One region of the Cobetia sp. L2A1 genome, then DNA from elsewhere that is predicted to be linked to it. Evidence: riboswitches for the same ligand, from Rfam matches in the RefSeq annotation. Region 1 holds a riboswitch; the other holds the start of a gene.
What was found. Region 1 has a riboswitch for thiamine pyrophosphate ahead of thiC (phosphomethylpyrimidine synthase ThiC). Riboswitches for the same ligand answer to the same signal wherever they lie in the genome.
Positions count from the first base shown of each region.

Region 1 (7,734 bases):
GCTCGGATGAACCGGAATCGCTGACGGGACAGGCCTGGTGTCAAGGCAAGCACGTCCCGTTGGCACTGGGAGGCAATATCGAAAGAAAAACGGGGTCATCAAGTCGCTGAGGCTTATAGTAAATCGCGAATGCCTGACAGCCGACGGTCAACGACTAACGGTCAACTACTAAACGCCATGATACCGAACATGGTCATCATCATCCCGCCGAATATCAGCAGGCCCGCCAACGACAGAGCGATCAGTAGATAGCCAAGCACTAATCCAGCGAGTGCCCAGCTGTCCCCCGCTTCACCGGACTTGCGGATCTGACTGCGTGCAATATGGCCACAGACAACACCACCCAGTGCCGCAGGTGCTAGCAAGCACCCAAGTACACTCAAGGCGAATCCCACCAGCGCCATGGAATTGGTGCTGGCATGAATATCCTGAGCGGGCGGAGTTGGCGTAGAGGCCTGTCTTGTGGTCGGCCCTGATGCTTGATCAGCAGATGATTCTTCGGGTGGTGTCGATGTGTCTGTCATGGTGGTCTCGTTGTCCTGCATCATGACGACACACTAGCATGTCCTGGTGCGGGCGGCATGTCTGCTCCCGGGGAGAACAAGAGGAGAAAATGGTGATAGGGCAATGGCGAGCAGAGGATGGGCTGGAGGAGAATGCCTCCCAGCGGGATATGCCTGACAACTCGGGAGTGCCCGATAGCCTTGTCGAGAAGACTGATGGCTGGCGGTTGGAGGTTCTCGCTTCTATCAGTGACATCTCGGCGCATGAGTGGAATCGTCTGGCCGGTTGTGACTACCCTTTTTTGCAACATTCTTATCTTGTAGCCCTTGAAGAATGTGGAGCGGCTGTCGCGGCCACAGGTTGGCATCCGGCGCATCTATTGATACGCGATGAGAATGGGCGTCTGCTGGCCGGCCTGCTGCGTTATCTAAAACTGCATTCTCGCGGTGAGTATGTCTTTGATCAACAATGGGCTGAGGCGTTGGAACGGGCAGGCGGGCGTTATTATCCCAAGCAGCTCACGGCCGTTCCCTTTACGCCGAGTGCTGGGCCACGACTGGTAATGAGAGATGACGCAGGAGATACGCCGTCGCGGCGTGCACTGTTGAAGTGGCTATGGCCGCATCTTGAGGCCGGTGTTGCGCCTGCGGCCGACATTGGTGGTGCTTTACGTCGCTACGAGCATAGTGGCTTTCATCTGCTGTTCGTCGAGCAAGATGAGTGCATCGATTGGCAGGCAGCCGTGCCGCACCTTATTCGCCGTCCAGGTATGCAGTATCACTGGCAGTCTCGTGGCGAGCGAGACTTCGATGCCTTCCTCGATGGCTTGCGCTCTCGACGCCGCAAGGAAATTCGACGTGAACGTCGCAAGGTGGCCGAGCAGGGCTTTTCACTGGTCCGCCTCAGTGGCGAACAGATTGGTGACGCGGATATCGAAGCTTTCTATCGCTGCTACTGCATGACCTATCGGGAGCGCGCGCAACGGCCCTACCTTCCTATTGAATTTTTCCACCAACTCAAGCGGAGCATGCCCGAGGCACTATTGTTGATTCAGGCGCGTGATGCAGCACAGATACCTGTCGCTGCCGCACTATGCCTGATTGGCAGTGATTGCCTGTATGGGCGCTGGTGGGGCAGTGAGGTTCAAGCCGACTGTCTGCATTTCGAGGTCTGCTACTACCAGGGGCTTGAGTTCTGTCTAGCGCGCGGGCTGACACGCTTTGATCCCGGTACGCAGGGTGAGCACAAGATTAGTCGTGGCTTTTCAGCCTACGATACCTGGTCATTACACTGGCTCGTTCACCCCGGGTTACAAGATGCGGTGACGGAAGCGGTTGAAGAGGAAACGCGCTGGATAGCCAAGGCGCGGCAGCAGGTAACCGACATGCTGCCTTATCGACAGGACGAGTAGTCAGCCAATAAGTCAGGTGTTGGCCTGAATAAGGTTGATGCAGATCAAGCTTTTATTCCTTTTGGCCATCCGGTATCAAGGCGTCAGCGCGCTGAAATGACTCGATTCAGCTACCGCCAAATCGGTATTGCTCGCCTATTGCATGGCAAGAAAAATTGCGGATGGGGAGCTATACTGAGCTATATTTTAATATTCTAATTTCAGGGGCTCCCATGCTGATCAAGGAATGTGATTCAAGGGAGTATGACGTCCTGGTGCTGGAGGTGCTGGCCCAGGATGCTGCCCTTGCCGGCAGCGAGCGTCATCAAGTCTTGCAGGCGCTTCGCACGATGCGTGCCCGCCAGGTGCGTCGCCGCACATTGGCGACGCAGCTGGATTCACTGCTGGGCGCACGCGATGACTGGATCGTATTGCATGATCTGCGACTTTGGCAGAAAGACAAGGTGATCGAAATTGATCACCTGCTTATCAATTGTCTGATGCAGGCCTGGGTGTTGGATGCATCGTGCTTTGATCTTCAGCTGACTATTACGTCATTTGGAGAGCTGCTGACGCACACCGGTGGTACCGACAAGGCGAGCCAAAGTGAGGAGGCTTCCGGTGATTTCCAGGAGCGACTATTGACACCTTCGCCATTGCTGGCGATTACAGAGCATCGCCGTCTATTTCGAGATTGGTTGGATGTGTCTGGCCTGTTGCCGTTACGCATGGGAATGACGCTCCAGCCACAACTCCTGTATCGGGTCGTGATAGCGGATGAATCACAGGCAAGTCGTCCGCCGGAAGATATCGTGGATAGTCGTGCGCTGGTGTCGATGTCGCGTCTCCGGAGGCAGTGCCTGCAGGTGAGTGGGCGCACGGCTTCCATCACGCGTTTGCGTAGTTTCACGCACCGAATTGATAAGCGGCGTTTACGACGGTTGGGGCGCGCAATTGCAGCACAACATGTCACTTCAACGATTGATTGGCCGGTGCGGCTTGGTTTATCACCCGATACACAGGAATCCTCGCGTGGTGTAAGCGCGGACGGCGCGGCTTCTGCGTATCGTTGGGTACCCGCTGCTCTGAGTGCGTCTTCCGTTGAACACAGTGATTCGGTAACGGCACAGCCTACCGATCAGGGCGCGGGGTCAGGACAAGCGTTTGCCGATTTGCCGATGTCTGCCCTCAAATCCCTATCATCGGCACCGAAGGCAGTAGAGAGTCATCCCTTTGAAAGTCGAGGGCTGCAAGCAGCACACTGGGGTCAGCCTTCGCACGCTGGTGACGATAGAGAGATAGAGACTGATATTGAGGCGATCGAGGGTGATGGCTCTCTTGGCAAGCACATGCAGGGTCCATCACGAAATATCGAGGGTCTGCCGCGCTGTGACGGATGTCGTCGCTGGTTGTCCAAGGACAGTATCGTGTTATGCCAGCAGTCGAACCAGATTGAGGCATTGTGCGGACGGCTGTTGTGTGAGCGTTGCCGCGAGCAGCTATAAAGGTGCTTGTAGACCTTTGCAGAGGCGGCAGGGAAATGAATCCTCGCGTATATGGAAATACCGCCATCATAATGTTGCGGTGCAGCAAGTAGTGGTTTATGCTGCATTGCAGCGAGGATGGAACCTGGTCGAGAGCACTATTGGTAAGTGAAGGTTTGGTAGTGATGGCTCGGTCGCGATAGCGCACAAGCTTGGTTCAATCCTGATAGCCGAAGGAGCGTAGCTCCGGATTCATTTCAGCGTGATGCCAAAACCCTGGAGGGTGCCACATGTTCAATGCCAATTTTGATAAGTCCACCAAGCAGTTCGACGATATGTTCGCTCCGTTGCGTGCTTTCAGTGCCCTGAGCATTGATTACAGCGAAAAGTTGATTAGCGCCCAGATGGAGCTGACCAAGTCTTATGCTGACGCCTCCATTGCTCAAGCTCGTGCATTGCTTGAAGTCAAGGATAGCGAAGGCCTGCAGAACTTCGTCAAGGAACAGCAGGAAACCGTCAAGACACTCGGCGAGCGCCTGCAGAGCGACACACAGAAAGTGGTCGAGCTGAATCAGGACTTCGCCAAGAAGAGTCAGGAACTGGCTGAAACCAATGCCAAGAAAGGTCAGGAGATGGCTGAGAATAATGCCAAGTCTGCCTCCGAGACCATGCAGAAAGCCGCCAAGTAAGCGACATCTGCTCACAGCTCTCGATTGAGGGAGCTGTATAAAAACGCCCATCCGGCCTTCCGGGTGGGCGTTTGTGTGTCTGGAACTTGTCACTGTTGTCATTTGCATGGCTCGTAGCACGGTATAGAGCTCTCGTTCTGTAGAGTACGCCACACTCGAGGCTATCCAATATCATCGACGAGTACGCGCCGGATGCTAGCGGCGAGCGTCGCCTTGCGCCACAATGGCAGGCCATGCCGCTTTGCGCGGTACCATTTGATCAGTGACAGGTGATAGTCATGGCACAGGCCACAGCGCGTCATATTCTCGTTTCCAGTGAAGAACAGTGTGCAGCCCTCAAGACCGAGATCGAAAATGGTCGTGATTTTGCTGATGCTGCTCGTGAGCACTCTTCTTGCCCGTCCGGTCGTAGCGGCGGTGATCTGGGTGCCTTTGGCCCGGGCATGATGGTCAAGGAATTCGATGCAGTCGTATTCAGTGCACCGATCAATGCCGTGCAAGGTCCGGTGAAGACCCAGTTCGGTTACCATCTTCTGGAAGTGACCAGCCGCACCTGATCATTCGGTGAGCGGTAGACGGCGCGCTGGCAAGTAGCGTGTCAGAAGATATGGATAAAACGAAAACGCCCTCAGCCATTTATGGCTGAGGGCGTTTTTCATGTTGGCATTATCGTGTAGCGAAAAGCATCAGACCTCCTGGTAAAGCTGGCTGCCTTCGCGCTTGAATTTCTCGGCCTGCTCCTGCATGCCTGCCTTGACACTATCGGGGTCACCATTCAGTCCGTGCTCATTGGCATAGTCGCGGACTTCCTGAGAGATTTTCATCGAACAGAACTTCGGCCCGCACATGGAGCAGAAGTGGGCGACCTTGGCGGAGTCCTTGGGCAGCGTCTCATCGTGGAAGCTGCGCGCGGTGTCCGGGTCCAGCCCCAAATTGAACTGGTCTTCCCAACGAAACTCGAAGCGCGCCTTGGAAAGGGCATTGTCTCGACGCTGAGCGCCCGGGTGTCCCTTGGCCAGGTCAGCAGCGTGTGCGGCGATCTTGTAGGTGATGATGCCTGTCTTGACATCATCCTTGTTAGGCAGGCCCAGGTGCTCTTTCGGTGTGACGTAGCAGAGCATGGCGCAGCCGAACCAGCCGATCATCGCGGCACCGATGCCCGATGTGATGTGGTCGTAACCCGGTGCAATATCAGTGGTCAGCGGTCCGAGCGTGTAAAAGGGTGCCTCATCACACTCGGTAAGCTGCTTGTCCATATTCTCTTTGATCAAGTGCATCGGAACATGCCCCGGCCCCTCGATCATGACCTGAACGTCATGCTTCCAGGCAATCCTGGTCAACTCCCCCAGCGTTTCCAGTTCGGCGAACTGGGCCGCATCATTGGCGTCTGCCACCGAGCCCGGGCGCAGGCCATCACCCAGCGACAGGCTGATATCGTAGGCCTTGCAGATCTCACAAATAGCTTCGAAATGCGTATAGAGGAAGCTTTCCTCGTGATGGGCGAGGCACCATTTGGCCATGATCGAGCCGCCGCGCGAGACAATCCCGGTAACTCGACTGGCGGTTAGCGGCACATAGCGCAGCAGTACACCGGCGTGAATGGTGAAGTAATCCACACCCTGTTCGGCCTGCTCGATCAATGTGTCGCGGAAGATATCCCAGTCGAGGTTTTCTGCCGCGCCATCGACCTTTTCGAGTGCCTGATAGATAGGCACTGTTCCGATGGGAACTGGCGAGTTACGCAGGATCCACTCGCGCGTTTCGTGGATATTGGTGCCAGTAGAAAGGTCCATGATGGTATCGGAGCCCCAGCGTATGCCCCAAGTCATCTTGTCGACCTCTTCCTCGATGGAGGAGGTCACTGCCGAGTTGCCTAGATTGCCATTGATCTTCACCAGGAAGTTACGTCCGATGATCATCGGCTCACTTTCTGGATGATTGATATTGGCGGGAATGATGGCACGGCCACGTGCGACTTCTTCGCGCACGAATTCCGCTGTAATTTCTGTCGGTAGACTGGCGCCGAAGCTATGGCCGGGGTGTTGATGGCCGAGAATCGCTTCTACGGCCTCGCTACCCTTGTATTCTTCACGCATGGCAATGCGGCGCTGATTCTCGCGGATGGCGATGTATTCCATCTCGGGAGTAATGATGCCCTGACGAGCATAGTGAAGCTGAGTAACGTTCTTGCCTGCCAGTGCGCGGCGAGGGCGGTGATCAAGCTCGAAGCGAAGTGAAGACAGACGTAAATCAGTCTGGCGAATACGTCCATATTCACTGCTTAATTGAGTGAGCTGTTCGGTATCATTGCGTTCTTCGATCCAGTGCTCGCGAAGCGGTGCCAGACCGCGCCGAATATCGATTTCCACGGCTGGATCGGTATAAGGCCCTGATGTGTCATAGACAACAATCGCCGGATTTTCTTCCAGCCCATTGGCTGTCTGAGTCGGGGAGCAGACTATCTCGCGCATGGGAACACGAATGTCTGGGCGAGAGCCTTCGATGTAGATCTTGCGAGAACCACTCATGGGCGCAATGGCTGCGTCATCGACACGCGCTTCACTGGCCAGGTGACGGCTACCATCTTTTCGATCGGTGCGGGCGCGAGCCTTGGGTACGCTCTTGTCTTCAGTGCTCCGATCGCGAGCGTTTTCATCTTGTGTAGATGTGGCAGTACTCATGCAGGTCTCCTCATAGGGGCGGCGTCATGGGACGTCATCATGGGAAGACCGTGCGTAGGGAAGGGATGGCGTCTGTATTGACCCAGTATCAATCATGAGATCCAGAGCAGGACAGCGCCGCACGAAGCGGCATACCATCAGCTTGATTCCTACGCCGGTCCTAACCGGTTCAGGTTCCACGGGACCCCTTGCTGGCAACTCTCGTCTGTCAGGACAGCGAGGCGATGCATGCAGGATCTCAGCCGGTTCCACCAGCACCCCGTCAAGCGTCTTCAGATATTCAATGGCAGAAATGCGTTGGCACCGTAGAGGCATTTCCCATTCAGGATCTGACATCCTGTTTTATATTTAAATTATCTAAATGATAATATTATTATCCGTGAGGCTAATGATAAGCATTTAGTTACGATCCAGTCCCATTTGCCAAAAATCGATTTCCAGGCGCGTGGCATCACGGAATACATCAACCAATTCACCGAGTCGTCGCTCTGACACTTCAGATAGGCGAGCATTCAGCCACTCACGTTCGGCTTCCACGGCTTGCTTGAAGTCGTCGCTGGAGTACATGGCGATCCAGTCGGCATAAGGGTTGTCTTCGATCAGAGTGCTGTCCTGGTCCAGTAACCATTCGGCAATTTCACCGTAACCGATCAGACAGGGCGCCAGAGCAACATGCAAATCGAGCAGGTCGCCGCGCTGGCCACAGTCCAGAACGTAGCGTGTATAAGCGAGCGTGGCACGGGATTCAGGCAATTCACTCAGGTCATCCTCGCTAATACCCCATTCGGCGCAGTAGCCGATATGCAGCGTAAGCTCGGTATTGAGGATGGTGTCGAGACTGGCAGTGGCTTGGCGTAACTCGGAGAGGCTGCGGCTCTTGTAAGCTGCTAGTGCCCAGGCACGCGCAAAGTGAATCAGGAACAGGTAGTCCTGCTGAAGGTAGTGGCGAAAGGTATCTTCTGGCAGGCAGCCTTTACCTAGCTGGC
Region 1 is NZ_CP047025.1:3,111,994-3,119,727, reverse strand. It holds gene GQR90_RS13335 (DUF4190 domain-containing protein) at 162-524, opposite strand; gene GQR90_RS13330 (GNAT family N-acetyltransferase) at 614-1,915, shown strand; gene GQR90_RS13325 (nuclease-related domain-containing protein) at 2,128-3,399, shown strand; gene GQR90_RS13320 (phasin family protein) at 3,669-4,067, shown strand; gene GQR90_RS13315 (peptidylprolyl isomerase) at 4,346-4,624, shown strand; gene thiC (phosphomethylpyrimidine synthase ThiC) at 4,754-6,595, opposite strand; TPP riboswitch at 6,878-7,020, opposite strand; gene tenA (thiaminase II) at 7,148-7,734, opposite strand, start outside.

Region 2 (7,734 bases), 1.7 Mb from region 1:
ATTTTCGGTGGCATCAGTGCTCGGATTGCCCTTTGCACTATGGCTGTCGGAAGGTTTCGGATGGCAGGCACCTTTCCGAGCCGTAGCATTGTTGGCCTTGCTGGTCTGCGGGTTGTTGGCTTGGGTGCTGCCCCCGATTCGTGGTCATCTCGATAATCCTGATACGCGCAATCGTAGTCGCAAAGGCACTACGATCATGGCGATTCTGGCCCAGCCCAATCATCGGCTTGGATTGGCATTGATCGCTACCGCGATGTTCAGCAATTTCCTGGTGATTCCCAATCTGGCCAGTTATCTGCTGTTCAACCTGGATTTGCCGCGCGAAGATCTGGGCAGTCTCTACATGATTGGCGGTGGCCTCTCGTTGGTGGGCATGCAGTTGACCGGCCGTTTGTGTGATCGCTACGGCTGTGTCTGGCCGGGTACCATTACTTGCCTGCTGACGGCATTGGTGGGGTGGGCGTTCTTGCTGCACTCGCCAGGTCCATCGCTTATCTGGATCGGGTTCGGCGCGTATATGTTGTTCTCCTCGGCACGTCGGGTGGCCCAGAATACACTCAACAGCTTCATTCCAGCCGACCACGAACGTGCCGCCTTCACCAGTACCCAGAGTGCCGTACAGCATCTGAGTTCTGCTGCGGGCAGTTATCTTGGCGCAGGGCTGCTGGTGAGTACGCCAAGCGGGGCTCTCGAGGGCATGCCCTTACTGGTTTCCGTACTGGTGGTTGCCTTGATGATCCAGCCACTGCAGATGGCCTGGCTATCGCGGCGATTGGCAAGGTACCCCCTACAGGAATCCTGATGGAGGCAACGTCAGATACACGATAAAAAACGCCTGCTCGGCATGATGCCGAGCAGGCGTTCTTGTATGGCGCATTCATTATGCTGCTAGAGACGCTGTTTTCATGACGCTGCTGGTATATCGACAAGTCGTAGGATCAAGGTGCGTTGACATCGACGGCCAGGTGGCCAAGCGACTGGCGCTGCTTGATCATGCCGCGTTCAAACAGGAAGTTCTCGAAATCACGATAGCGACCGGCATCAAGGGCGGCAGGGCGCAGCGCAAAGCGCGGCAGGGTCGCGTACCAGGCTTTCTTGTTCAGCTCAGTGTCCAGCGCCGGATCAGACTTGCGGAAAAGCTCCCAGCCCTTGTCAGGATGATTGATCATCCATGCCGTCGCTTCGCCCACAGCCGCGAGGAAGGCGGCATATTGAGTGTGCTTGCGCGAATAGCTGTCGCTATTGGCGACGAAGATCAGCTCGTCATAAGTCGGTACACCTTCTTCTTCGATATAGAAAGCACGCCCCTTGACGCCTTCCTGTGCCATCTGGGCCAGCTCGAAGTTACGGAAGGCGCCGGTGACGGCATCGACCTTGCGAGTCAGCAGAGATGGCGTCAGCGAGAAATTGACGTTAATCAGCGTGATGTCATCAAGGCTGAGGCCACTGTGCTGAAGCATGGTGGATAGCAACACTTCTTCAACCCCACCGACGGAATAGCCGACACGCTTGCCCTTGAGGTCTGCCATCGAGTGAATATCGCTATCCGCGCGCACCACCACCACGTTGAGCGGAGTCGCGACGAGGGTGCCGATACGCACTAGCGGCAGACCCTGATCGATCTGCAGGTGCAGCTGCGGCTGGTAGCTGATGGCAATATCGACACGCTCTGCGGCAGCGAGCTTGGGCGGTACGCTAGGATCAGCGGGTGCGATCAGCTCCACTTCCAAGCCGTGCTTCTTGAACAGTCCCAGCGCTTGAGCCAGCACCAATGGGCCATGCCCCGGATTGGTATACCAGTCCAGCATGACCTTGAGGTGTGTCAGCGGCTTCTCGGCCGTGGCCGCCTTTTCTGATACACCTTCGTCAGCGGAATCTTTATCAGCCGTATTCTTGGCTGCGGCCTTCTCGTCTTTCGCTGTCGATTGGCTGTTGATGGCGGCAACGGGCTCACTGGTCGCATCAGCAGAGGCGTTGGTCGTCGTGGCAGTTGCGGGGGTATCGCTGGCGGCATCCGCCGCCAATGCAGTGCTGGGCAGGGTGCTCAGGAAGATTGACGCAAACAATGCCGCGAGTGGTAGCCGCAGCTGGCGTGCCAACATGCTGAGTCGGCATGGCGCCGATGGCGAAAGAGGCATGGCGTAGTTCCTTGTGATCACGGGGTGTTGGGTCTGCCGTTCAATGACAGGCAGCATGAAATCATTGAGCACGGCAGTGGTGTGTATCGGTTAGGCGCAACATCAGTTGAGGCGAGTCAGGCTGTCGCGATGCCAGGGCATCAGCGTGCGTAACAGAGCATCAATCGAGAAGTAAAGCAGCAGTGAGAACGTGACCAGTACCAGTAGCGCGGCAAACATCAGGTCGATTTCCATTCGCGCGTTGGCGTTGAGCATCAGGTAGCCCAGTCCTTGACTGGCACCGGCCCATTCGCCGATAACGGCGCCAATGGGGGCCGCAGTGGCTGCCATGCGCATGCCGGAGGCAAGCGACGGCAGGGCGGCGGGCAGCTGAACATGGATCAACAGACGCCATGGGCTCGCACCGAGGGTGTGGGCAAGGTCTAACCACCCCTGGCGCGTCTGACGCAATCCATCGTAGCCGGTAGAGGCAACAGGGAAGTAGATGATCAGCGTTGCCATCACTACCTTCGACAGCATGTCGTAGCCCAGCCATAGCACCAGTAGCGGCGCGATGGCAAAGAGGGGGATGACCTGGCTGATCAGCAGTATCGGCAACAGGGTGCGGCGCAAGCGAGGAATGAAGGCCAGCGCCAATGCGGTACTCAGGCCGAGCAGAATGCCCAGTACCAAACCGGCGAGAATCTCGGTAAAGGTAATGCTCGCATGGTGAGCAAGCGTCGGTGCCTGCTGGATCAGCACCTTTGCGACTGCCAGTGGGGCGGGCAGAATGTAGGGGGGCACTTCGGTGATGACGATGACCAACTGCCAGAGACCCAGCAGGACGCAAGTGCTGATCAATAGGTGACGGAGTGCATGCAGACGCTTCATGCGTGCACCTTCGTGGTTGCCGGAATAAAGGCCTCACTCGGGTCTCGCAGTCGCGCGATCAATTCGGCCTGCGCCTGTTGCAGGGCAGGTGCGTCAAGAGGGACGGGCCGCGGCGGTGACATCCCCGGCAGGCGATCGAGTACGGCGCCATGGCTTTCGCGTGTAGCTGGGCGTAGCAGTAACAGTTGATCCGCAAGGCGCAGCGCCTCAAGGGGGTCGTGCGTGACCATCAATACGGTGCGACCTTCCAGCAGGCGGCTAGCGAGATCATGTAACTCAAGGCGTGTGATGGCATCTACGGCAGAGAAGGGCTCGTCCATCATGACGACCGGGGCTTCCTGATAGAGAGTGCGCGCCAGTGCGACTCGCTGACGCTGCCCACCGGAGAGGGTATCTGGCCAGGCTTTCTCGCGCCCCGCTAGCCCAACTGCAGCCAATAGCTCGCGTGCGCGAGCGATGTTGCGTGGGCGCCCGTGGAGGTCATCCCCCAGGCACAGATTGTCCAGCACACGCCGCCAGGGGAGCAGCAAATCCTGCTGAGCCATCCACGCCACTCGACCAGATAGAGGGTGGCCATCATCGGTGTGTAGTTCAAGCTGATGGTGGTCCGGCATCTCGAGACCTGCCAACAGCCGCAATAGTGAGCTCTTGCCGCAGCCGGAGCGTCCGAGCAGCGCTGTCCAGCTGCCGGCATCAAGACGCGCCGTCAGGTCGCGAAATAGCGTGTGGCCAGCGTAGTCAATGCGAGCGTTATTGAGGGTAAGTCCCAGCGACACAATGTAGTCCGAAGTCATGCGGCGTGCCGGCAGGAGGAAGCACGCAGGACGCCTTGACTAGCAGGCAGGCGCCCAGGATTCCCTCCGCCGGTATCAACCGGATCAGGTTCCAGGGGTTGCCGTGTCGCGTCGTGCGCAGTGGCTCTCAGCCCGTCACCGGGCACCCCCATCCAGTGCACAGTGTAACGTTACCGCCTTGCTGGTTGCATCCCTGCCATCGTCGGGTGTGGTGACTTGATTAGTCATCGTCTCAAATCATCGTCTCAAGTCACGGTCATTACCGGATAAACGTGATGCTATGCCGCGTGGCATTCCGTTGGGTATGCTGTTGAACATGTTGTTGGAGCCTTGTTGCCATTGGAGATCGCCATGCCTGACACTTCGGATCTCTCGAGCTGCTCGCACTATCCTGTGCCACCACAGCGCCCCGATACCTCTTCGGGGCCGCTTCCGCGCGGTTGGCCAGAAGACGCCCTGACTCGCAGATTATCCATCTATCTCGGTCAATCGCTTGAGCCGCTGGCACTGGCATGGCCGGACAGTGCCAATTGGCTTTGGCGGCAGCGGGGAGGCACGCCGGGCATCATCAAGCTGGCGCGCACTGGTCCCGATAATGATCCCTTCTGGCGCGCGATGCGGGGTGTATTCGGGGCTGATCGCTGGCGTCAGCCTGAGGCACTGACGCATCTGGCGGGTGCGTTGCCGGCGCGTTTACCACTACCACCACTTCCACTGACCTATCTCGGGCGTCTCGATGGTGCGCCGGTCTGGCATCTGCCGTGGTCCAGTGGGCAGCCCAGTGATCTCAGCGCCACCTTCTGTGAACTCCTCGGTGATCAGTTGGGACGTTTGCATCAGGATACGGTCTCAGGCTTCGGTCAGCCGTTGGCACAGCCGATGCCATTATTGCACTGGAATGCACGTGTCATTCGTTTCCTGGGTCAGCACCCGCGGCGGGCGGAGCTTGGTGATTTACTGACACGCACCTTCAGTCAACCGAGTCGCGCGGTCTGGAGTCTGCCGGATATGCGCGGCGATCAGTATCTGTGTGCTGCCACCGGGTGGGTCTGGAGCGACTGGGAGGCGCTGGTATGGGCGCCTATCGAGTTCGATTGGGCATTGATCGAGTTGCTGTTGGAAACGTCCACCCAGCGTCAGGCGTTCATGGCGGGTTATTCTCGGCATGGCAGGATGGTCGATATTGAAGGGCAGCGCGGACTTTGCCGCGCTTTGCTGTGGGCCATGGAGGCGTTTGGTCCGTTGTCGTTTACCGCACTTGCCGCCGTGCCTGCTTGGGTATCTCCGCGAAGCCTCCCTTGAGCAAGGTGCGCGGGCCGGTAGCTGCAAGTGCATGAATGGCTGAGAAATTTCTCTGCAACCCCGGCGTCGACATGGAATACTGTCCGTGAGTCGTCGCGGACGTCACTCGAGATCTGGTGCAGGGCATGGCGGGGGAGAGAACGTGGTAGAGAACCTGAATTATTACTTCTTGTTGGCAGGGATGCTGATCGCACTGAGCGTATTGGCTAGCCGTGTATCAGCGCGGCTGGGCACGCCGCTGCTGCTGTTGTTTCTTGGCCTTGGTATGTTGGCCGGCGAAGATGGCGTACTTGGCATTCAGTTTGACGATGCCTCTACAGCCTATTTGATCGGCAACCTTGCCTTGGCGCTCATCTTGCTCGATGGCGGTCTGCGTACTCGACTCTCTACCTTCCGTGCAGGTCTCAAACCTGCGCTGTTCCTTGCCACCTTTGGTGTCTTCATTACCAGCGGACTGGTTGGTCTGCTGGCCATGTGGCTGTTTGATCTCACCTTGATAGAAGGCTTGCTGGTCGGGGCAATCGTTGGTTCGACTGATGCGGCTGCTGTCTTCTCGCTACTTGGTGGACAGAGCGTTCACTTGAACGAGCGCGTTGGTGCGACACTTGAAATCGAATCCGGTACCAACGATCCGATGGCGATCTTCCTGACGATCACGTTGGCCGAAATCCTGACTGGGCAGCTAACCGGTGTGGCTGCTGGCGTGGTGAGTTTCCTGCTGCAGTTCGGGGTAGGAGCCGGCATGGGGTTGGGTGGCGGCTGGGTGATTGCGCGTCTGATGCGTTATCTGGATCTGGCTCCTGGCCTTTATTCGCTATTGGCGCTGGCACTGGGGTTGAGTCTCTTTGCGACCACCAATGAGCTGGGTGGCAGTGGTTTTCTCGCCATCTATCTATGTGGCCTGATGGTTGGCAACCTTCCGGGGCGCCATCTCGAACATATTCTGCCTGTCCATGATGGCTTGGCACATCTATCGCAAATTGTACTGTTCCTGATGTTAGGACTTCTGGTCTCACCATCCACCATGCTGCAATTTGCGCTGCCTGCGGCTGCCTTGAGTTTCGCGCTGATTCTGGTGGTGCGCCCGCTGGCGGTTATCCTCTGTCTCAAGCCCTTCTTCCGCTTCCGTTGGCGAGAATTATGGTTTATCAGCTGGGTAGGGCTAAGAGGGGCGGTGCCTATCGTGCTAGCCATTTTCCCGGTGATCACTGGTGTGGAGAATGCGGCTGTTTATTTCAATGTCGCGTTCTTCGTCGTGATCATCTCGTTGCTGGTTCAGGGCTCATCGCTGGCACCAATGGCACGCTGGCTCAAGGTGATTGTGCCACCGGGTGCTCAGCCTAGTCGGCGTAATCTGCTCGGTATCATGTCGGTCAATGATTACGAGATGCTGGTCTATCGCGTCGATAACACGGCGCTCGAAGGTGTCGCACTGCGCATGCTGCGCTTCCCCTCGGGTGCCAAGGTGGGGGCGCTATTTCGCTCCAAGGTGTTGATACATCCCAAAGGCAGTACCTGTCTGCATCAGCAGGATGTGCTGTGCGTGGTAGGACGTTCCTGTGACGTGCCGAGCCTCAATCGCATGTTCAATGGCGAGAGTCTGCAGCATGAGCAACGCGCGTTCTTCGGCACCTTTACACTGGAGGGAGGAGCCAGCATGCAAGATATTGCTGATGTCTATGGTCTGACTCTTTCACAGGGTGAACAGCAGCTGACGATCGGGGAGTTCATCACACGTCGCGTTGGTGGAGTACCGGTGGTCGGTGATGATGTCGATTGGCATGGCATTCACTGGGTGGTGAATGAGGTAGAGGGTAATCGCATCACGAAAGTGGGGTTGCGCTTGCACTGATACTTTCTTATGGGGAGTGGAGGGAAGAGAAGGCGGGGTGCGTGTAATGTGCTGATCACCTTTCGACTGAGGAATATCGTACTCTGGTCATGTCAGGCCAATGTGTGCATGGCATATGTGCATGACAGAGTCTGGTCACCGCTTGTGACCAGCAGCGCAGGAGTTGATCTCATGGCCAGTCCACATCCCCATCTCGCGCACTTCCTGATGCGCTTTGAGCATTTTCCGCCCGGTCTCACGTCGGACGAGAAAACCTTCCATGCCACGTTCAATGTGGTCTATACGCTAGCGGTTGCCTGTCATCTCTTCTATTCCATCATGATGTTGTGGCTGGGAGAGATGACCATTCTGGCGTTGAATCTCGCCATGCTGGTCGTCGACCTCGTGTGTCTGCAGCTGCATCGTGCGCGCCGTGAAGTACTGGCAGCCAATCTGCTGGCCTTGGGTACCTGTGCCCAGATCAGCTTCTCCTTGCGCTATTTCGGGCCAGAAGCAGGTTTTGACTACTTCTATTTCGGTGCCTTGCTATGCATCTATAGCATCCGTACATCGTTCACGCGGCGTGTGATGCTGTGTGCGGCCTGCCTATGCATGCCATTGGCAGCCTACCTGGTATTGATGATGGAAGGTGCAGTGAATCCGTTGTCAGCTGGCTGGGCTTTTGCGTTCCGGGTCATCAACCTGTGTGTGCTGACTATCTTCTTTACGCTAGTGCTGGTGCAGATGGGGTGGTCGTCTGATCGACTGCGGCAGCGGTTCGAATCTGGCGTACGCTTTG
Region 2 is NZ_CP047025.1:1,375,001-1,382,734, forward strand. It holds gene GQR90_RS05940 (MFS transporter) at 1-802, shown strand, start outside; gene GQR90_RS05945 (ABC transporter substrate-binding protein) at 939-2,138, opposite strand; gene GQR90_RS05950 (ABC transporter permease) at 2,241-3,008, opposite strand; gene GQR90_RS05955 (ABC transporter ATP-binding protein) at 3,005-3,802, opposite strand; TPP riboswitch at 3,847-3,962, opposite strand; gene GQR90_RS05960 (hypothetical protein) at 4,154-5,104, shown strand; gene GQR90_RS05965 (potassium/proton antiporter) at 5,247-6,956, shown strand; gene GQR90_RS05970 (GGDEF domain-containing protein) at 7,128-7,734, shown strand, end outside.
Region 2: it holds a riboswitch for thiamine pyrophosphate, as region 1 does, so the genes downstream of both, GQR90_RS05955 (ABC transporter ATP-binding protein) here and thiC (phosphomethylpyrimidine synthase ThiC) in region 1, are expected to answer to the same signal.